2 regions of the Sporolactobacillus pectinivorans genome follow, and region 1 is predicted to be linked to the other one. Evidence: predicted binding sites of a transcription regulator. Region 1 holds the regulator's gene; the other holds the start of a gene.
What was found. Region 1 encodes LexA, which represses DNA repair genes until DNA is damaged. Its sites were predicted from a motif close to CGAACATATGTTCG; they were not measured.

Region 1 (11,146 bases):
TCGTGCTTCACATCAAAATGAACCGTGCCAGCCAATGCAAAAGCAACGACAAGCGGTGGCGAGGCCAGATAGTTTGCCCGAATCAGAGGATGAATCCGCCCCTCAAAATTTCGATTTCCGGAGAGGACCGCAGAAACAGTCAGATCGCTGTCTGTAATCGCCTTTTCAACCTCTTCCGGGAGAGGTCCCGAATTGCCGATACAAGTCGTACAGCCATAACCAACAAGATTAAACCCGAGTTTTTCAAGGTAAGGCATCAAACCGGCATTTTCCAAATAGTCCGTAACCACTTTTGATCCCGGTGCCAGACTGGTTTTCACATAATCCGGAACCGTCAGGCCCTTTTCGACTGCTTTCTTAGCCAGCAGACCAGCACCAATCATCACACTTGGATTGCTTGTATTCGTGCAGCTCGTAATCGCTGCAATCACCACCGCACCGGTTTTCAATTCCGTTTTACTTCCATCTGAATGTTCAATAAATGCGTTTTTCCCTATTTCATCAGACTTAAAGCCAAAACCATGATTTCCGGCCGGACTCGTGAGCGACGCCGCAAATTCATCTTTGATTTTTGCCAGTGCGATGCGATCCTGAGGGCGTTTTGGTCCGGCTAGCGATGGCTGAACATCAGAAAGATTCAGCTCAATTACTTTAGTGAAACGCGGATCCCTAGAATCCGGTGTATAAAACAGTCCGTTCGCTCTGCAGTAATCTTCAACAAGTCGAATGGATTCATGCGAACGTCCCGTCAGAGACAGATAGTCCAGTGTCACTTGATCGACGGGGAAAAATGTTGCCGTAGCACCATTTTCCGGTGACATATTCGAAACCGTTGCCCGGTCGGCAAGAGACATATGGGATAAGCTCGGCCCGAAGAATTCGACAAATTTGCCAACGACACTTTCTTCACGCAGAATTTGTGTCACTTTCAATGCGAGATCAGTTGCTGTTGTCCCATCAGGGAGGTTGCCGGTGATCCGGATACCAATCACTTCAGGTACTGGAAAATAAGAAGGCTGACCCAGCATACCCGCTTCGGCTTCGATACCGCCGACACCCCAGCCGAGAACACCCAGTCCGTTAATCATTGTCGTATGTGAATCGGTTCCGACCAGTGTATCCGGATAAGCTGTCAGGCTGCCGTCATCCTCAGTAATTGCGTGAACAACGGAAGCCAGATATTCGAGATTCACTTGGTGAACAATCCCGGTAGCAGGGGGAACAGCGCGGAAGTTTTCAAACGACTTCTGTGCCCATTTCAGAAACTTGTAACGCTCACCGTTGCGCTCAAATTCCCGGACCATATTAAACTTCAGGGCATCATCCGTTCCGAACCGGTCAACTTGAACGGAGTGGTCGACAACTAGATCAACAGGTTTTTCAGGATTGATTTTTTTCGGATCACCGCCGGCATCTGCCATCGCTTTTCTGAGAGAGGCAAGATCAACGACAGCTGGAACACCGGTAAAATCCTGCAAAATGATCCGTGAGGGGTTGAACGGAACGTCAATTGTTTTGTTCAACTCTTCTGTTCCCCATTTTGCCAGGTTTTCGACATGCTCCTGCTTAACGACCTTGCCGTCACATTGACGTAAAACAGCTTCCAGCAATACTTTTATCGAATATGGAAGGCGTTCAATATCGCCGAATTTCTTTAGGACCCTAAGATCGTAAAAACAGTAGGTTTTCCCGTTGCTGGTAAAATGATTACGCGCATGAAAAAAATCCTTCCGTTTGGATGTGTTGCTTTCTGCAGCCGTTGCCATACCATCACCCTCTCTATAATTTACAATTTACTCACAACTTTAACTTTATCTTAAATGATAAAAGTAAATAAGTAAAATTATACAATAGAGAACCTGTGATCAATAACATACAGCACTGATTGCATGGATCTGTTCGTTATTAAATCATGAGTTTTAAGCGTTTGGAAGGCGAACAATAAACTTATATCGGTCTGCGCGATAAAGGGACTTTGTAAACTCAAAAGGTATGCCGCCTTTCAGAAAAGACAACCGTTCAATAAGCAGCACAGGTGAGCCCTTAGGTACCTCTAAAAATTTTGCTTCTTCTATCGTAACAATTGAGGCCTCAAGCGTCTGTTCCGCATGGTCAATCGCAAAGCCGCCTACTTTTTCGATATAATCATAAAGAGACTGGTTTGCCTTTTCTGCAGTGAGTTCAGGAACAAGGACGGATGGTATAAAGGTGGTTTCAATGGCCATTGGATACCCATCAGCTATACGGGTTCTCTTCACTTCAAAAATTTCCTGCCCTTCGGCAAGCTTAAGCTTCGCTGCAATCTTTTCTGAGGGATGCAGCCGATTAAAGCCAAGCAACCTACTGTCTGGCTTCAACCCACGGCTGACCATTTCCTGAGTAAATCCGGTCAGGCCGGTCAGCGGCTTCTCAATTTTTTTCTGTCCTGATACAAAAGTCCCCTTCCCCTTAAGGCGGACAAGTATCCCTTGAACGACAAGATCCATCACTGCCTGCCTGACTGTCATCCTTGATACATGGAATTGCTCGGTAAACTCCTTTTCAGACGGAATTCTGTCCCCCACTTTAAGGTCTTCCGTTTCAATCAGATTTTCAATGTACTGCTCAATCTGAAAGTACACTGGAATCGGTGATTGCCGATCAATCATTCAAAATTTCCCCGCTTTCTTTTTAGTCCGGGCAAGCGCTTCTGCATCTGCAATAACCGTGACATCCGGATGGCTGATCAGGACAGAAGCAGGAAAGTCGGTATCAGTTTTTTCAGTATTCAACAGCCTGCTCATCGCCTCCGCCTTATTTTCCCCGGAGACAATCAACAAAATGGACCTGCTTTTCATGATTGTGCAAATCCCCATTGTTATGGCCTGCGAAGGAACGGCATCAATCGATCCAAAAAATCTTGCATTGGCCCTGCGGGTTGAATCTGTCAGCTCAACGGTATGCGTCCCAATATCGAACGGTGTGCCCGGTTCATTAAATCCGATATGCCCGTTGCGTCCGATTCCAAGAAGCTGAAGATCGACGCCGCCCAGTTCTTCAATCATTTGATCATAGCCCCGACATTCCTCACTGAGAGATAATGCATTGCCATCCGGAAGAAAATGCTGCCCTGCCGGAAGATCGACGAACTTAAAAAGATGATTTTCCATATATGTGTGGTAGCTGTTCGGATCATCCCTAGGAATACCAACATATTCGTCCAGATTTACAGTGCGGATTTTACTGTAACTGGTGTGATTTTTTTGACGGTCTTCCACAAGCTTGCTGTAAGTTCCTTCGGGAGTCCCGCCTGTTGCAAGCCCAATGACTGCATCGTTTTTCCTGCGGACAAGTTGGCTAATGATTGAAGCCGCACGTCCGCTCATTTCATTTTTATCTGCAACGGATATGATTTTCATTACTGAAGAGCCCCTTCTCTTTGATAAGCGATAGTTCCTCTGCACACGGTCATAACCAGTTGGTTTTGCCCGTCAAGAATGATGAAATCAGCATCCTTGCCCACTTCGAGTGACCCTTTTCGGTCAAATACGCCACATTGAAGTGCAGGATTGATAGCACCCATCTGGACAATATCTTCAAGTGTCGCATCCGTAAATGTAAGCATATTTCTTAACGCCTGATCCATTTTCAGCACGCTGCCGGCAATCGTCCCCGATGAAAGGACAGCCAATCCGTCCTTTACATGGACTTCCTGACCGCCAAGATCATAAACGCCGTTTTTCAGGCACTTGGCACGCATGGCATCTGTAATCAGAATCATTCGATCGCTGCCTTTCAGTTTATAAGCAAGGTTGACCATTCCCTGGCATACATGCTTGCCGTCGCAGATCAGTTCAGTATACAATTCATGATGCAGCAGCGCCCCACCCAGAATGCCGGGTTCACGATGATGCATGCCCCTCATGCCATTATAGACATGCGTCACTTGGGTAGCGCCTGCAGCGATAGCCCGGATGACATCCTCATCAACACCATTGCTGTGGCCGATTGACGCGACAACATGCTGATCGGCAAGATGGCGGATAAGGGACAGTCCGTCTTTTATTTCAGGGGCAAGCGTCACTTCTTTTATGTGACCACCGCTCAGTTTCTGCCATTTATCAAAGCGTTCAATATCGGCATCTGAGATATATTCCTGCGGCTGTGCTCCGCACTTGTCTTTGCTGATAAACGGGCCTTCCAGATGAACGCCCAGAATCTCTGCTTCGCCAGGTTTCTGTCGCCCGATTACTTGGGCAGCATTAACCAGTGCAGATTCAATAGCCTCTTCAGACTGCGTAATTGTCGTAGCGAGAAATGAAGTCGTTGCTTCCTTGGGGAGGGTTGAAGCAATCGTGCCCAGCGCTTCCGGTGTCGCGTCCATCGTATCAGCGCCATTAGCCCCATGAATATGCATATCGATCATTCCCGGTATACATTTATACTCTGAAGGAAAATGAAAAACTTCATCTGAGCCTTGATCCAGTGAGTGTCCAACCGACACGATTTTTCCCTGATTAAATGCCAGACTCCCGTTGCCAATCCAGTCATGATCCGAATAAATAGTACAGCCGATTATTCTTTTCAACATGATTATTCGCTCCTTTTGCCCTTATTTTATCATTTGAATTGTCATTATGTCTAGACATCTAGATAGAAAAAATAAAAATATTCATTTTCATAATGAGTTATTATCGAAAAATCCGAGTTGCTTCGGTGCAAGTCCGGGATAGTGGAGTCCTAACAGACTGATCAATTGTTTTGCGTTTCCTGCAGCATCCCCACCCGAATTATTATTAAACAAAACGTACACATTTTTGACTTTCTGATTAAGGGTCATTAGGTGCCGTTTCCATTCGTCCAATTCTTTGCCATTGTATCGGTACAGACAGCGCACTTTTCTCCAGTTTGGTCCGTGATCCAGCCAGCCTGCCAGATTGCGTCCGTGAAGGCGGACCAGAACTGTGTCACCCCAACCGGAAAGCACCATTGGAACGGACCCGGTTTCGGTTTGAGGTTCATCGCAAATGGTGTGAATCCATCCTTCTTTTTGAAGGAATGACAGCGTTTTCGTTTTTATTCTCGGCAGATACCAGGTTGGATTTCGGAACTCAATAGCAACGGGTACCTTTCCCATTCTTTCTTTTGTATAACGAAGCTTTTCAATATTCTCAGTAGAGCAGTCAAACCAGGGTGGATACTGAAAAAGGATCATCGGGCATTTTCCTGACTGAAGCAGCGGCTCAATGGACATGCGAAACATATCAAACATTTCTCCAATGGTTTTGAAACTTGTTTTCCCTCTCAGATGTCCAGTCATACCTTGATAGGCTTTGACGATAAAACGGAATCCATCCGGTGTTTCATTCGCCCAGTTTACATAATTCTTTTCCGGCTGCATGGCGTAAAACGAGCTGTCACACTCAACAATCGGAAAATGGCTGCAATAGCGCTCCAGTTTCGAAGCTTTTGTGTCAGACTCATATAAACTAGGATGGTCTCCCCATCCTGTCAGTCCGATCCAGATCAAATGCTCCCACCTATCTTCTCAGTAAATATTTATCGGTCTAAATCAGTCAGTCCGTCTCTAAGCAATTTTCGATACATCAGATACATAGAAAGGCGCCACGGCAGGATCATGCCGAATGCCAGGATGAAAAAAAAGGAAGCGGTCTGCGGCACGCTGACGGTCTGTTCCAATGCAATCTTCATTACAGTGCGCACAACGAGCAGCCCGATGAGAATAAATACGAATGCCTTGGATCGTTTTAAATAAACGGCATCGTCAACACGTTCAAATTTTGACGTTTTAATTAGAAATATGGAAAAGGCCATCCCCACCAGAAAAGCCGATCCTGCTTCCCAATAAGGGAGCCATGTTTTCGGCTCAATAAACATTATAAATCCAGTCGCCATGAATAGCGGTGGAAGCAATAACTTCTTTGCATTCGTCGGTTTCTTAGATGCCTTCAGTCGGATAAAAATCACCATGCAGGCGAACAGCACACCAATCAATAATCCAATTATTTCTGCGGCTATCTTATTCATCCCCCAGCTAGCACAAACATGTGTTGTTAAAACCTATTAATTCGTTTCAGTTCATCGGCTCATCTTTCCTCTCTGCCTTCTGAACTATTCTCTCACAAATCAAATGCGTTTCCAATGCATCCGCCTTCGAGATCGGCTCACTTTTGTGCGCTTTTACAGCATCAAGAAAAGCCGTAATAATCTGCACAAAACCTCTCTTATATAGAGTCGCGGTCCAGTCGCTAAATTGTTTCCGAAACCTGCCCGTGCCATTTATTTGTTCAAGTTCAGTCAGATTATGCACGATATATTCACCGGCCGGCGACATAATCTGAAGCCGTTCCTGATTAGCCCCGCTCATCCTGCTCATCACTGTAACGACCATCCGGTTGCCTGCATGCAAATTGACGCTGAGATTTGTGTAAAGATTAGCTTCGTTTTTCTTTGCAGCCACGTCAATCCTATCGACAGGCTGATTAAGCAAATAACGGACTGTATCCACAACATGGATAAAATCATCATATACAAAGGTTCGAATGTTCTTGGGATCATTGACACGATTTTTCTGGTAAACAATCATCGATTTGCCAGGAACTGCAAAAGCTTCGTTGTTAAGTGGTGCGAAACGCCGATTGAATCCGGTCATCAACAATACCTTTTGTTTTTCAGCAAGTTCTGTAAGTTCCCTCGCCGTTTCATAATGGTCAGCAATCGGTTTGTCTACATAGACAGAAATTCCTTCGTTTAATAGTTTAGAAATGATTGCCGGATGGGCTGAAGTTGCAGCATGAACGAAAGCGGCTTCGATACCGCTTTCAATTAGTTGATCGATAGATTGATAAAGATATTTCCATCGGTACATCGCACTGATTTTTTCAAGCGTCTGCGCATTGCGCGTACAAAAATGAAATTCAACATCTTTCAAACCAGCATAAACTGGCAAATAGGCTTTCTCTGCAATTGAACCAATGCCAACGACCCCGATTTTCATACTCATCATCCCTGCCTCATTGAAATGTACGACCATTGCTTTCTATTTTATCATGATTTTCATCTGCGGAAGCGCCCCACGCAAGTCATTTTAAATCGAACTAAATTCTTTCTGAAGAACGACTAGCCATTTAAGCTAAAAACATGCCCAAGTATAACAAAGGCCCAGTCGGATTACTGTATCCGGTTGGGCCAATGGGTCAATCCTTCGTCTGATTATTGATCGCTTTCATCATTTGATTGAGCTTTTTTTGTGACGGGTGCTGGCCCATTTGAGTCATCATCACACGGAGCATCTGTTCATTAATCGGCGGATTCTTCTTCAGATAGTTCATCATATATCTACGGGCAATCAGGAAGCCAAGGATTAATCCAACAGCCAGACTGACAATGCCCACTAATATGTATAGCCACAGCATGTGCCTGTTCCTCCTTGTGTCAATTTTCCATTTCTCAGTTTACACTATCCCATGAAATCAGGTCAACCATACTTTGATTGGAAATCCTGATTATTGTTTGTCAGAAAATCGAAAACATTAAGGATCCACAAAAAAAGGAAGAACGCTATACATATAAAAGATGTAAGGCGTTCATCTGAAGGAGGATGAAAAATAACCTGTCGGTGAAAGGCAAGGTCAGATCACCGAGAGGAATTTAACATATTTTAATCGGTATTTCACAAAATGAAATACACGCGATTAAACAATTAAAATTTGCTGTTTCATTACAAACATATTAATTAACCTTTTGTTATATAACAGTATACCATAAAAAAGTTGCCTTGCAAATGAAAAGGCAGCCATGTCTCATTTAATAATTTCCTAGATTTTTCTTGTGCCAGTAAGTAAGATAAGCCGATTGAATTTATTCATTTATAGGAATGATTAATTTTTGGCCAAGTTCAATATGATTGCGAACAAGCCCGTTTTCGTTTTCGACCAGCTCAATAAATGATTCCTTCGAAAGTCGCGGATTCTGATGCTGATATTCCTGCGCAATGGACCACAGTGAGTCCCCCTTTTCAACAGTAATCGTTCTGAAGCCGTTGCTGTCGGCAGTCACATGGCTTGTCAGTGTCAAAAAAAGAACAACAGTCATGAACAAAAGTATTGCAACATATGAAATTCCCTTTAATTGATGACGTTGAAAAAATGCATTCATCAGTATCCCTCCGATAATTCATTATTAAAGAATATATGTTCTTGAGAATGTTTGTTCGATAATCATATTATATGAAGAACATTAGTTCGCGTCAATAGTTCGAACGAATGTTTGCATCGAAAGATAGCAAATGATATAATAAGCAAAAGAATATGAAAAGGAGCAGGGCAATGAGAATCTCTAATCGCCAGCAATCGATACTGGATTTTATCAAACATGAAGTTGCAACCAAAGGTTACCCTCCTTCGGTGCGTGAAATATGCAATGCCGTTGGCCTCGCTTCAAGCTCCACAGTGCATGGCCATCTTGAAAGGCTGGAAAAAAAAGGCTTGATCCGGCGTGATCCGACCAAGCCGCGTGCGATTGAAGTGCTGGATCACGATAGTAATGTTTTTAGTGAAAAATCAGTTCCTGTTCCGGTCATTGGCAAAGTAACCGCGGGAATGCCCATCAGCGCCGTGGAAAACATTGAAGAGTATTTCCCCGTTCCGCTTTCAATGGTTGAAGAAGACGAAGCCTTCATTCTCAATGTCTCAGGAGAAAGCATGATTAATGCCGGAATACTTGATGGCGACAAAGTTATCGTCCGTCAGCAGAACACTGCTGAAAATGGGGAAATTGTCGTCGCAATGACTGAGGAGGATGAAGCAACAGTCAAACGCTTTTTCAAGGAAGAGGACCATTTCCGGCTGCAGCCGGAGAATCCGTCCATGGATCCGATTCTTTTGGATAATTGCACGATTCTTGGAAAGGTTATCGGGGTTTTCAGAACCATAAGCTAATCAGCGGTTTTGATCACCGTTACAGTATAAGGTCGGGAAGGAATGGGTAAAACTTCTTCCCGGCTTTTTTGTTTTTCAGTAATAACACGTTTTTCTGTATTCGCATTCATATACTTTGGCTGTAAAGTTGGTTAAAATATAGAAAAGATGACTGGAGTGAGATCTATGAATGATCAGTTGAAAAGATTTTTTCTCATCGGTCTTGGTTTAACCGTGATCAGCAAGGACAAGGCGGAAAAATTCATCCATGAGTTAACAACTGAAGGAAATACCGCCGCAAACGAAGCAAAATCCTATTTGTCAAAATTAAATGATAAAGGAAAATTAAAAAAAAACGAATGGAAGAACGATTTCAGGGAAGAGACAAAAGGAGCGATCGCAGATTTGGGATTTGTTACTATAGAGGAATATAACAAATTGAAAGAAAGATTGGAGAATCTTGAGAAACAAGGCTCAAAAGATTGCTCCATCCATCCTTCGGAGAGTAATGGTCTAGAAAATGATACTACAGACAGGTGAGTCCAATGATTGGTAAGCACATTCGGCATATTCAGCGCTATCGTGAAATTCTTACCGTGCTCGTCAAATATGGATTTGGTTACATCGTCAAAGATGTCGGACTGTCCCACCTGCTTTCGTTCCCTAAACAGCTTGCTTCTGATTTTTCGGGCAAGAACAGTGATGCAAAACCTCTTGGCAGAAGAATCAGGCTTATGTGTGAAGAACTCGGTCCTACCTTTATTAAACTCGGCCAGCTGCTCAGTCTCAGGACCGACCTCATACCGGAACAGATCGCTGCAGAATTGAGAAAACTGCAGGATCATGTCACTCCTCTCGACCCCAAAATCATTAAAGCCGTCGTTGGCGAGGAACTCGGCGCCTCGACAGAAAATGCCTTTTCCAAATTTGAGGAAGACTGTCTCGCAGCCGCTTCAATCGCGCAAGTTCACCGGGCAGAATTAGTCACCGGAGAAAGTGTAGTTGTCAAAGTCAGAAGACCGGACATCGAGACCGTGATCAGCAATGACATTGAAATTCTCAGGGAATTAGCGACATTGATAGAAAAACGCTATGCCTGGGCAAAAAGCTTTCAGATCTGCGATTTGGTCGAAGAATTTTCCCAGGCAATCCGGCTTGAACTGGACTACTTCAGGGAAGGCAGAAATACTGAAAAAATCTGCCACTACTTTGCTGATGATGAAGAAATCATTATTCCAAAAGTATATTGGCGATATTCCACTCAACAGGTTCTGACACTGGAATACATTCATGGTTCCAAATATAGCGATGTGGTCAATGATTCATCGCAAAGATTCAATCATAGGATCATCGCTGAACGCCTGGTCCGTTCTTTTCTTGATCAGGCATTAATCGCTGGTATTTTTCATGGCGATCCTCATCCAGGTAACTTATTTTTCTTTCCGGGAAATAAAGTCGCCTACATCGACTTTGGTCAGGTCGGCACTTTAAATGAAGAAATGAAGCACAACTTTGCAAACCTGATTATCGGCCTGATGAAAGGAGATATTGATCTTCTTTTCCGAACTATTTTTCTCATGGCATCGATGCCTGATGGTATGGATGAAAGATTGTTCAGAACCGATCTTGAACTATTGCGTGACAAATATTATGACCTCCCCTTTAAGAATATTCACATTGGTCTGGTTGTCCGGGATATATTTGAAATAACTAAAAAGTACCGCATTTCCATTCCGAAAGATTACACGCTTCTTGGAAAGGCCCTGATCACGCTCGAAGGACTGATCACTGCGCTTGACGATCAAATCAGCATTCTGGAAATTGCTGAACCTTACGGCAGAAAATTGATGTTGCACCGTCTGAATCCTGAACACCTTTCAAAAAAATTTTATAATAGTTTATTCGATGCTGCAGAAAACAGCATCAAAATTCCTTCACTATTACGGAAAACGCTGATGCATCTTTATAAGGGAAAAACGCATGTCGAAATGGAACTTCCTCAGCTGGAAATGCTGCTCACCAAGCTTGATCGGGCCGCCAACAGGATATCGTTCAGCATCATTCTGCTAGCTTTCAGTATTATTCTGGCCGGAATAATACTGGGTGAAACTTTCGGAAGCCACCCTGTTTTCAACGGGATTCCGATCCTCGATATTGCAGTAACCATCGTTCTGTTCATGTTTTTGCTGGTGATGCTCGCTATCTTCCGGTCCGGGCGGTTCTAACAC
Region 2 (11,146 bases), 140 kb from region 1:
GTGATCTTCGGCAAGTCGGTTCATGTTTCAGGACATGGGTCTGCTGAAGATATTAAATTAATGCTGCAGCTTACAAGGCCTAAATATCTGATCCCGATTGACGGTGAATTCAAGATGATGAAGGCGCAGCAGGAAATTGCTGAATCAATGGGCATTTCCGCAAGCCGGGTCTTTCTTCTTGATCGGGGTGATGTTGTCGAACTGATTAAGGGTGAAGCCAGACAATCCGACTCAGTACCTTCAGGTCAGCTTCTCGTTGACGGCCTTGGTGTCGGGGATGTAGGCAACATTGTGCTGAGAGACCGCCGGTTGCTGTCGCAGGATGGTACCGTCATTGTTGTTGTAACATTGGGAAGAAAAACAAAACGAATTCTTGCCGGACCGGAAATCATTACCCGGGGATTTGTCTATGTCAGAGAGTCTGAAGATCTGCTCGATCAGGCTAATCAGATTGTCTCTGAGGTGCTGTCCAAGGCACTGACACAGCATGTTTCCGAGTGGTCATCGCTTAAAAGCGGAATTCGTGATGCATTGAGCCGTTACTTTTTTGATAAAACCAAACGCCGTCCAATGATATTGCCAATTATCATGGAATTTTAAAAATCGGGCCTTAGCGGGCTTGATTTTTTTATGCCGTTAAGAAATTTAGAGGGAACGGTATAAGGTCTGAACAAAAAGAGGAACTTTGAGGAATTTGATAAGTAACTAAAAAAGAAATTTCGAAAGGAACTTCGACTAAGACCGTGCACGTCCTGTGCACAACGCCGAAGTCACCACGTCCATTGGCATGTTCTGCATTAGTCCTCCTGCAGCCGTCACGACCAGGGCTCAACCAACCAAGAGTTTGATTTTTCTTTATGTGCACTGTCCGCGGCCTTTGCGAAAAATTGCCATTTAGAGTAAATTTAAGACATAGGGAGCAGTGTCCTGCAATCTATTGGACAACCATCCATAACAAGAGATTCATTTATTTTTTTATTATTTTAGAGGTGTGAGCATGGCAAAAGGGAAGCAAAGACGCACGCGAGCAAAAAAGGGATGGAAGGAAACACTGATCTATGAGGTTGGTGGATTATGCATGTTTTCTCTCACCTGTATCGGGATCAGCAGCCTTGGCGTCGCAGGTGAAGTGTTGAAGGAAGCCTGTCGCTTTTTTGCAGGGGACTGGTGGATCATCCTTTTGCTTTTTTCTCTGGCGTTGTCTGTCTACTACGTGCTGTTCCGGAGACAGCCGTCTTTCTTTACAAGAAGGATGTCCGGTTTTTATCTGCTGTCCTTGGCGTTGATGCTGATCAGCCATGTTCAGCTGTTTGAAACACTTTCAAAGGTTAATCAATGGCAGAACCGCTCGGTCATTTACAATACTTTTTTGCTTTTTCAAGGTGAACTGACGGGGACTATTCCGGGAAGCGGGCTGGGCGGCGGTATGATCGGTGCCATCGAATTCGCTTTTTTTCACTATCTGTTTGCTACAATAGGCACGCTGTTCATGAGCGGGGTCATGATTATTGTGGCATTAATTCTGATTACCGGTCATTCACTGCGAGATACCGCAAGAAAACTTTTCGGGGGTACGTTCAAAAGCATGCGGAAGAGTTTTCTGGGCGGAAAAGAAGCTGTTCGTAGACTTTTCTCAAGGAAAGCCAAAAAAAGCGGCAGGCCGGGTACCGGACATAACCAAACGGGTTTGTCAGTGGATGCACCGCCAGAAGAACTCTCTTTCCCGGAACCGGAAATACACGATTTTAATGAGCGTCAGGCTGCGCAGGCGGATCCCCCGCAGGATATGCCTCCTGTCCCGAAGCAAAATCTGCCTGCTGCGAATGTCGAGATGCCGGATTCAGCTGATTTCATGCACACATCCGTCGAAAATGAGGACTATCAGCTGCCGCCACTTGAATTACTCAATCATCCGCGTAAAAATGCCCAGAATAATGAACGGAAGCACATCGCGGAGAATGTACGCACGCTTGAGCGGACCTTTGAGAGTTTTGGCGTGCGTGCAGCGGTCCGCGAAGTCCATCTCGGACCGGCTGTCACCCGATATGAAGTTTATCCGGAAGCAGGCGTAAAAGTCAGCCGCATTCTGGGCCTGAGCGATGATCTTGCCCTTGCCTTGGCAGCAAAGGATATCCGGATTGAAGCGCCGATTCCGGGCAAATCGGCGGTCGGGGTCGAAGTCCCTAATCGGGAAGTAGCGATGGTGGGGCTGCGTGAAGTTCTTGAATCGAAGAATGCCAAAAACGCAGTATCAAAACTGACGGTTGGTCTTGGCCGTGATATTTCAGGTGAACCGATTTTATCTGATCTGAACAAGATGCCCCATCTGCTCGTAGCTGGCGCGACAGGAAGCGGAAAAAGTGTCTGCATCAACAGTATTATTGTTACACTTCTGATGCGTACCAAACCGAGCGAGGTCAAGCTTTTCATGATTGACCCAAAGATGGTTGAACTGAACGTATACAATGGCATACCCCATCTTCTGACGCCGGTTGTGACTGATCCTGGAAAAGCAGCACAGGGTCTGAAAAATGTGGTTGGGGAAATGGAGAGAAGATATGAGCTTTTTTCTGAAAGCGGGACACGGAATCTGGAAGGTTACAACGAAACAGTCAGAAAGTTTAACGCTGAACATGAAGAAAAGCAGCCGCTCATGCCTTATATTGTCGTTATTATTGATGAATTGGCAGATCTGATGATGGTCGCTTCAAAGGATGTGGAAGAAACGGTTACGAGGCTTGCACAGATGGCCCGGGCAGCGGGTATTCATCTGATTATCGCAACACAGCGTCCTTCTGTGGATATTATTACCGGGGTAATCAAAGCCAATATTCCGTCACGTATTGCTTTCAGCGTTTCTTCCATGATGGATTCCCGTACTATTCTTGATTCAGGGGGTGCCGAGAAACTGCTTGGGAAGGGCGATATGCTTTTTCTACCCATCGGTGCTTCAAAACCTGTCAGGATACAGGGCGCCTTTTTGTCTGATGATGAAGTTGAAAATGTGGTACGCTACGTGATCGGGCAGCAGAAAGCCCATTACCGGAAAGATATGATTCCTGACGAACAACCGGAAGAAAACCAGGAAAAAGTGGATGATGAGCTGTTTGATGACGCAGTGCAGCTTGTTGTCAACATGCAGACCGCAAGTGTTTCGATGCTTCAGCGCCGTTTCCGCATTGGCTATACACGTGCGGCACGTTTGATTGATGCAATGGAAGAGCGGCATATTGTCGGTCCTTATGAGGGCAGCAAACCCCGCGCTGTGCTTGTGCCAAAACAAAATGATGAAGCAAATACCCGCTGAAGTTATTTTGAAAGAACGAATATATTTATAGTGCGGCGTGAGCCGGCATGAGGATGATGTGATGTGGAAAATGTTCTAATTACGGGCGCCAGTGGCGCAATCGGACAGGCGACAGCGAGAAAAATTGCGGAGTCCGGCCATTCCATTTATCTTCACTACAATACGGGTGAAAAAAGGGCAAATGATTTGTCTCAAGAACTTTCTGCACAGTATCCGGATCAGTTTTTTACCTGTGTACAGGCGGATTTGTCGGAAACTCGAGGCACTGAAAAATTACTGGGTGAGCTTGATCTTCCGGTCAGCGGTGTCGTCTATAACTGCGGGAAAAGTCAGGTAGGGCTTTTTCAGGATGTACCGGAGCACATAGTACAGGAGTTCGTCCAGCTTCAGTTGACGAGTCCTTTCCGTTTAATTCAGCATTTAATTCAGCCAATGATTCGAGCAAAAAAGGGAAGGATCATTTTTGTTTCGTCAATCTGGGGGTTGACCGGAGCGTCGACAGAGGTACTGTATTCTATGGTAAAGGGCGGCCAGAACACTTTTGTCAAAGCGCTGGCGAAAGAGGTCGCTCCCAGCGGGATTACCGCTAACGCGGTAGCACCGGGAGCCGTTAATACGCCGATGATGAATGAATTCAGCAAAGAGAACATTGAATTAGTCAAAGATGAAATCCCGATGGGCAGGTTGGCACGGCCTGACGAAATTGCTTCGCTGATCCAATTTCTTATGAGCCCGGCCTCCGGTTATATAAGCGGCCAGGTCATTTCGGCGAATGGTGCCTGGTATTGCTGATTTGCCTAATACGCTTGTTTTGGCGCGACATAATGAGACGTGGATACTGTCGATGCTGAGAAGGTTTTCACGGCAATATTTCTTTAGCAACATTATCGTTAAAAAGGTCAGATTATGATAATATTAACAAAGGAAGAAAACTAGTTGTTCATTTTGGCATACAGCGGGAAATGGCATCTGGAATACGAATACATAAAGATTAGGCCGGGATGAGGCCTAATCGGTCATATTTTGGGAGCCATTCACCTGACGAGAGCACGGGATCCGGTATTTAGGGAATAGTTAGCTGTTTGTTATGGACTTACCCTGAAGGGAATGTGAGCAGGATCCATTCATTTTGCAGAAATCAAACCGGTCTTTTTGCCGAATAAAATTGATTGCTTTAGCTTTACAATCGCGGCGGTGAACAGATAATAGTTAATGAACGAAACCCAGCGGTCGGATAAAACATGATCTGACCTTAATTAATAATGGCAGGTGTTTTTAGTGAGTGAACTTGGTCAAGCATTGCGGGAAGCCCGGGAGGAAAAGGGGCTTTCTCTGGACGATCTTCAGGAAGAAACAAAGATTCAGAAACGCTACCTCTCGGCGATCGAGAAGGGCGATTTCAAGCAGCTTCCGGGTGATTTTTACCTTAGGGCGTTTATTAAAAGTTATGCTGAAGCAGTCGGGCTTGACTTTAGCACATTTGCTCAGCAGTATGCTTCGGAGATGCCCAAGACGCATCGGGATACTTCTGCCGATATTCATACATTGCCGCCCAGCGGTTCGGAAGAGGTTCCGGCAGTCCGATCGGGGCCGGTCAGATCGAGAAGACCCGGCCGGTCGAGTCCAGTTAGATGGTCTTCATTCATTAATAAGGCTATTACCGTTGTCTTTATACTGATTGTTCTGGTGCTCGTTTATATACTGATCACTGGGATTATGAGTCACCAGGGGAGTCAAACGGGGGAGAAGAGTCAGGGAGCAGGTTCTTCGGTTTCTTTTAAAGGCACCAGCGCTTCGAGTTCAGGAAGTTCGTCAAGCTCTTCAAGAGCGAATTCCACCAGTTCCTCCTCCAGCGATGCTTCATCTGGGCAGCAGACAATAAAATTGGATAATACTCAGGGGCAGATTTCGACTTATACGTTGACCGGGACGACTAAATTTATGGTAGTTGTTTCTTCTAAGACGGGGCTGCCAGCTTGGTTTATGGCAAAAGATGCAAAGACAAATGTGCAGATTCAGCAGGGGATTGTTTCAAATAGCGGAAAGAAGTCCTTTCAATTTGATGCGTCAAGCGTCCAGTCGCTCTCTCTGAGGTTTGGCAGTGTTCCCAATACTTCTTTAAAGATTAATGGACAGTCATTTAATTTTCCAAATAATGGCACGACGCAAGACATAATCATCAATTTCAGTAAATGATAAACCGTTTATCAGCGGGGCCAGCCAGATATGGCGGCTCCGTTTTTTTAGGCCGATCCTTCCAAATTGTGTATTTTATGTGTCTTGCTTGAAAATAAATGAATGTTTTTCTCATATTGAGGAGGATTCTGACGTGAATATCGCTAATAAGTTAACTGTAACCCGAATAATTATGATCCCCGTATTTTTGATTTTTCTTCTGTCCCCGATGGACTTAGGTGCTTTAAGTTTCGGTCACTTTTTACTTCCGTTTTCCCATTTGCTTGCTGCCCTTGTATTTATTATTGCTTCCATTACGGACTGGCTGGACGGGCAGATCGCCCGAAAACGGCATTTAGTCACTAACTTCGGCAAATTTCTGGATCCGCTTGCCGACAAGCTGCTTGTCATGAGCGCGTTTGTATCTTTTACCGGCATGGGCAGGATGGCTTCCTGGATGGTGATCGTTATCCTCGCACGAGAATTTGCTGTGACCGGTCTCCGTCTTGTGGCAGCGGGGGAGGGGGACGTGATCGCCGCCAGCAAAATTGCAAAATGGAAAACTTTTTCTCAAATGCTTGCCATCATTTTCTTCCTGTTTAATAATATTCCTTTCGGGATCAACGGTTTCCCGTTTGATCAGATCTTGCTTTGGATTGCCGTTATTCTGACGATCCTTTCCGGAGCTGACTATTTTTATAAAAATCGTGACGTTTTGCTCCGCTCAAAGTGATTCATTCTGGTTGCGCTTAGAGTCCGGGTGTTTGATAATAAAATGGATGAATAGCAACAAAGAACAGAAAGATGGGAGTCTGGCATAATGAATGCAGAAATTATTGCGGTCGGATCGGAACTGCTCCTGGGTCAGATCGCTAATACAAATGCCCAGTTCATATCAGAACAGCTTGCGCTGCTTGGAATTGATGTTTATTTTCACACCGTATGCGGTGACAATGAATCCAGGCTTTGCGATTCAATCAAGCAGGCAGAATCACGCGCGGAACTGATCATTTTTACCGGTGGGCTCGGTCCGACAAAAGATGATCTGACCAAAGAAACAGTGGCCAAACTGCTTGGAAGAAAATTGGTAACGAATCAGCAAGCGATGGACAGCTTGCTGGACTATTTCAAGGCAACAGGGCGGGAAATGACGGAAAACAATCTGAAGCAGGCACTGGTCATGGAAGGCAGCCATGTGCTGCCGAACAGACAGGGGATGGCCCCAGGAATGATCGTTGAATCAGGCGGGCATATTTATTTGCTGATGCCGGGTGTTCCTTCAGAAATGAAACCGATGTTTCTAGACTTTGCAAGGGATTATTTTGCCCGTAGCTACTCGCAACACATTCAGTCACGTGTACTTCGTTTTTTTGGTATCGGTGAATCCCAGCTGGAAACGAAAATCATTGATCTGATCGATGCCCAGTCCAATCCGACAATTGCGCCGCTTGCCAAAGAGGGTGAAGTCACCCTCAGACTGACGGCTAAACATACAAGCAAAGATGAGGCAGAAAAAATGCTGGATCGGATTGAGCAGAAGATCGATCAGCGAGTCGGCACCTATCTATACGGCTATAATGAGGAATCACTTCCTGAAGTTGTATTCAGATTTTTAACATCTGAACGGAAAACGATTGCCTTCGCCGAGAGTCTAACGGGTGGAATGGCTTCGGAATGGATGACCGGTTTTCCAGGTGCTTCCTCTGTCCTTAATGGAGGCGTTGTGTGCTACACGAATGCAGTTAAGGAACGCGCACTTCAAATTCCTTCAGAAGTGCTTGACAGTGACGGTGCTGTCAGTGAGCGATGCGCAAAATTGATGGCTTCTTCAGTACGCTTGCTCTGCGGGTCGGATATTGGGATTAGCTTTACAGGTGTTGCAGGGCCGGATAAAAGTGAGGGCAAAGAGGTAGGTACCGTTTATATTGGATTTGCCGACGCGGATGGTTCCAAAAGTTATCTGTATCATTTCAGGGGATCACGGAGGAAAATCAGAATTCAGTCGGTCAAAACCGGCTATGATCTGATTCGAAGATATCTGCGACACTTGCCGGTGGTTGGAAAATAATGCTGGAGCCCTGCCAGATACGAATAAATATTCTGGGGAACAGTTGTGCTTATTTCCGAAAAAAGGTATGATAAATATACGAAGCATGAGGAGATGAACTGGGACGATGGCTGAAAGAAACGAAAGGAAAGCAGCACTTGAGAGTGCTTTGCGCCAGATTGAAAAACAGTTTGGAAAAGGTTCGATTATGAGACTGGGTGAACAACCGGATCAGCGCGTGTCTACTGTATCCAGCGGTTCACTGGCTTTGGATATTGCAATGGGGGTTGGCGGTTATCCCCGCGGCAGAATTATTGAGATTTATGGACCTGAATCTTCAGGTAAAACAACTGTAGCGCTCCACGCGATTGCAGAAGTACAGAAGAACGGAGGACAGGCAGCGTTTATTGATGCGGAACATGCGCTGGATCCTGTTTATGCAGAAAATCTGGGTGTGAACATTGATGAACTGCTTCTTTCACAGCCGGATACCGGCGAACAGGCACTCGAGATCGCTGAAGCGTTAGTCAGAAGCGGTGCTATTGATATCATTGTAATCGACTCGGTCGCCGCATTAGTCCCTAAAGCTGAAATTGAAGGCGAGATGGGCGATGCTCATGTTGGGCTTCAGGCACGGCTGATGTCACAAGCTCTGAGAAAGCTCTCAGGTGCAATCAGTAAGTCAAAAACGACAGCGATATTCATTAATCAGATCCGTGAAAAAGTGGGCGTGATGTTTGGCAATCCTGAAACAACCCCCGGTGGGCGTGCACTGAAATTTTATGCGTCCGTCCGTCTTGAGGTCCGCCGCGCTGAGACTCTGAAGATAGGAAATGATATTGTCGGAAACCGTGCAAGGATTAAAGTAGTAAAAAATAAAGTTGCTCCTCCGTTCAAGCAGGCAGAGGTCGACATTATGTATGGACATGGCATTTCCCAGGAAGGAGAAATACTTGATATCGGATCTGATCTGGATATAGTTGAAAAAAGCGGATCCTGGTATTCATTTAATAAAGAACGTCTCGGTCAGGGACGTGAGAATGCCAAGTTGTTTTTGAAAGAAAATGAACCGATTAAAGAAGCAATCAAGGCTAAGATACGGGATCATTACCATCTCGATGAAGATGATCAGGATGAGCATGCAGATGAATCGTCTCCTGATGAAAATCAGCAGCCTGCAGGGCAAGAACTGGATTGAAAATTACCTTGTAATATTTTATTGACTAGAGGGAAGATTGTGCCTGTCTCAGTTTATGGCGCAGTCTTCTTTTATTTATTTACTATATTTGTATCGGAGGAGGTTCCCACCTCTGAACTATGTACATAAAGAGGTAGATCAATAAACGATGGCTTGTGCACAACAATGACACTAATCTTGCTCGGGCCAGCACAAGGTTGACAACCCAAATACGCAATTATAAAATAAACTTGTAACGATTTGGTTACTGACTTTACGAATATGTAAATATTTTTGCCAGTAAGTGCTTGAAAAGCTGACATAGGGCTTATATTGGAGCTTAACGTCCATTGGAACAAGCGGTTTCCGAACGTTTAGCCAGCGTATGTGGCAATACAGCGCATGGACCTGCTCCGGATATTCTTTATCGATCCTTTATTGAGCGCTATTCAAAAAAGTTAAAGCAATTGGTTTACTTTTTCGCGATACGGAAAAGCAAGGAGGTGAAATGATGAGTATTATTATTATCATCTCCATTGTGCTGATCTCTGTAGTTTGTCTGTTTGTTGGTTATTATTTCCGAAAAAAAATTGCTGAGGCAAAAATTGCTTCCGCTGAGACAGCGGCACATCAGATTGTGGAAGATGCACACCGCGATGCTGAAGCACTGAAGAAAGAATCACTTCTTGAAGCCAAAGAAGAAATTCACACGATCAGGTCTCAGACAGAAAACGAAGCCCGGGAACGTAGAAATGAACTTCAAAGGCAGGAAAACCGCCTGGTTCAGAAAGAGGACCTGCTGGATCGCAAAAGCGAATCTCTTGACAATAAAGAAAGTTCATTGGAAAAAAGGGAGGAAGCACTTAGCAAGAAACATCGACAAATTGAAGAGACGCAAGGCAAAGTGGAGGAAATTCTGCAAAAGCAGCAGGAGGAGCTGGAACGGATTTCTGGTCTGACCAATGAGGAGGCCAAGGAATTGATCCTCAGAGATGTCAGGCGGGAAACAACACGAGAGGCTGCTCAGATTGCAAAGGAAATCGAGACGAGAGCGAAAGAAGATGCTGAAAAGAAAGCTAAAAGCATTCTTTCACTCGCTATTCAAAGATGCGCGGCAGACCATGTTGCGGAAACAACAGTATCAGTTGTCAACCTCCCTAATGATGAGATGAAAGGGCGTATTATCGGTCGCGAGGGGCGTAATATCCGTACACTTGAAACACTGACCGGTATTGACCTGATTATTGACGACACACCCGAAGCAGTCATTCTTTCAGGGTTTGATCCGATACGTCGTGAAGTAGCAAGGATTGCTTTGGAGAAGCTGGTTCAGGATGGTCGCATTCATCCGGCTCGAATCGAAGAAATGGTTGAAAAGGCCCGTCATGAAGTAGACGAAAAGATTCGTGATTATGGGGAACAGACGACTTTTGAAGTTGGAATCCACAGCCTGCATCCGGATTTGATTAAGATTCTCGGCCGATTGCACTTCCGTACGAGTTACGGCCAGAATGTACTGAAACATTCGGTAGAAGTTGCATTTCTGACGGGTATGATGGCAGCCGAGCTGGGTGAGGATGAGATGCTTGCCAGACGCGCCGGCTTGCTTCATGACATCGGGAAAGCCATTGATCACGAAGTTGAGGGCAGCCATGTTGAGATTGGCGTTGAACTTGCGACTAAGTATAAGGAACATCCTGTCGTAGTCAATAGTATCGCTTCGCACCATGGTGATACAGAGGCCACATCGGTAATTTCCGTGCTTGTCGCTGCCGCCGATGCATTGTCTGCGGCACGTCCGGGTGCACGTCGTGAAACCCTGGAAACCTATATTCACCGTCTGGAAAAACTCGAGGAAATTTCAGAGTCATTTGAAGGCGTTGAAAAGTCCTACGCGATACAGGCAGGACGCGAGATTCGTATCATTGTTCAACCGGATATTATTGATGACGCAAAGTCCTTCCAGCTTGCGCATGATATTACCAAGAAGATTGAAGATGAACTGGACTATCCTGGAAATATTAAGGTCACAGTTATTCGCGAAACACGAGCTGTTGAGTATGCAAAGTAAAAGAAAGCGGCGATCAGCCGCTTTCTTTTACTATCTGCCGATGTTTACTGAGACAGGTTTACTGTAGTAAACAAAAGTTGACGTTTTTTTAAGGAAAAGAGAGGTTTATATGAAATTATTATTTGTCGGAGATATATACGGGAGAACAGGGCGGGAGATGCTTGAGGAATATTTGCCCAAAATGAAGAACCGTTATCATCCGAACCTGACGATTGTAAATGCTGAAAATTCAGCCCACGGAAAGGGTATAACGAAGAAAATTTATACTCAATTACTGGAAATGGGAGCAGACATCCTGACAATGGGCAACCATACGTGGGACAATCGTGAAATTTTTGAATTTATCGATGATGCGAAGAAAATTGTTCG

Region 2: recA (recombinase RecA) is a predicted target of LexA. The motif match lies at 7,571-7,584, and genes of this name have one in related genera.

The regions. Positions count from the first base shown of each region.
Region 1 covers NZ_NXGA01000001.1:2,100,519-2,111,664, reverse strand. Annotated here, with positions in the region: gene acnA (aconitate hydratase AcnA) at 1-1,766, opposite strand, end outside; gene COP04_RS10135 (GntR family transcriptional regulator) at 1,920-2,648, opposite strand; gene nagB (glucosamine-6-phosphate deaminase) at 2,649-3,398, opposite strand; gene nagA (N-acetylglucosamine-6-phosphate deacetylase) at 3,398-4,570, opposite strand; gene COP04_RS10120 (DUF72 domain-containing protein) at 4,658-5,509, opposite strand; gene COP04_RS10115 (CcdC family protein) at 5,539-6,027, opposite strand; gene COP04_RS10110 (Gfo/Idh/MocA family protein) at 6,074-7,003, opposite strand; gene COP04_RS10105 (YneF family protein) at 7,197-7,415, opposite strand; gene yneA (cell division suppressor protein YneA) at 7,861-8,157, opposite strand; gene lexA (transcriptional repressor LexA) at 8,328-8,939, shown strand; gene COP04_RS10090 (phasin family protein) at 9,105-9,458, shown strand; gene COP04_RS10085 (ABC1 kinase family protein) at 9,464-11,143, shown strand.
Region 2 covers NZ_NXGA01000001.1:1,959,253-1,970,398, forward strand. Annotated here, with positions in the region: gene COP04_RS09365 (ribonuclease J) at 1-600, shown strand, start outside; gene COP04_RS09370 (DNA translocase FtsK) at 998-3,307, shown strand; gene ymfI (elongation factor P 5-aminopentanone reductase) at 3,371-4,099, shown strand; gene COP04_RS09380 (helix-turn-helix domain-containing protein) at 4,586-5,503, shown strand; gene pgsA (CDP-diacylglycerol--glycerol-3-phosphate 3-phosphatidyltransferase) at 5,637-6,215, shown strand; gene COP04_RS09390 (competence/damage-inducible protein A) at 6,303-7,550, shown strand; gene recA (recombinase RecA) at 7,657-8,727, shown strand; gene rny (ribonuclease Y) at 9,218-10,777, shown strand; gene COP04_RS09405 (TIGR00282 family metallophosphoesterase) at 10,887-11,146, shown strand, end outside.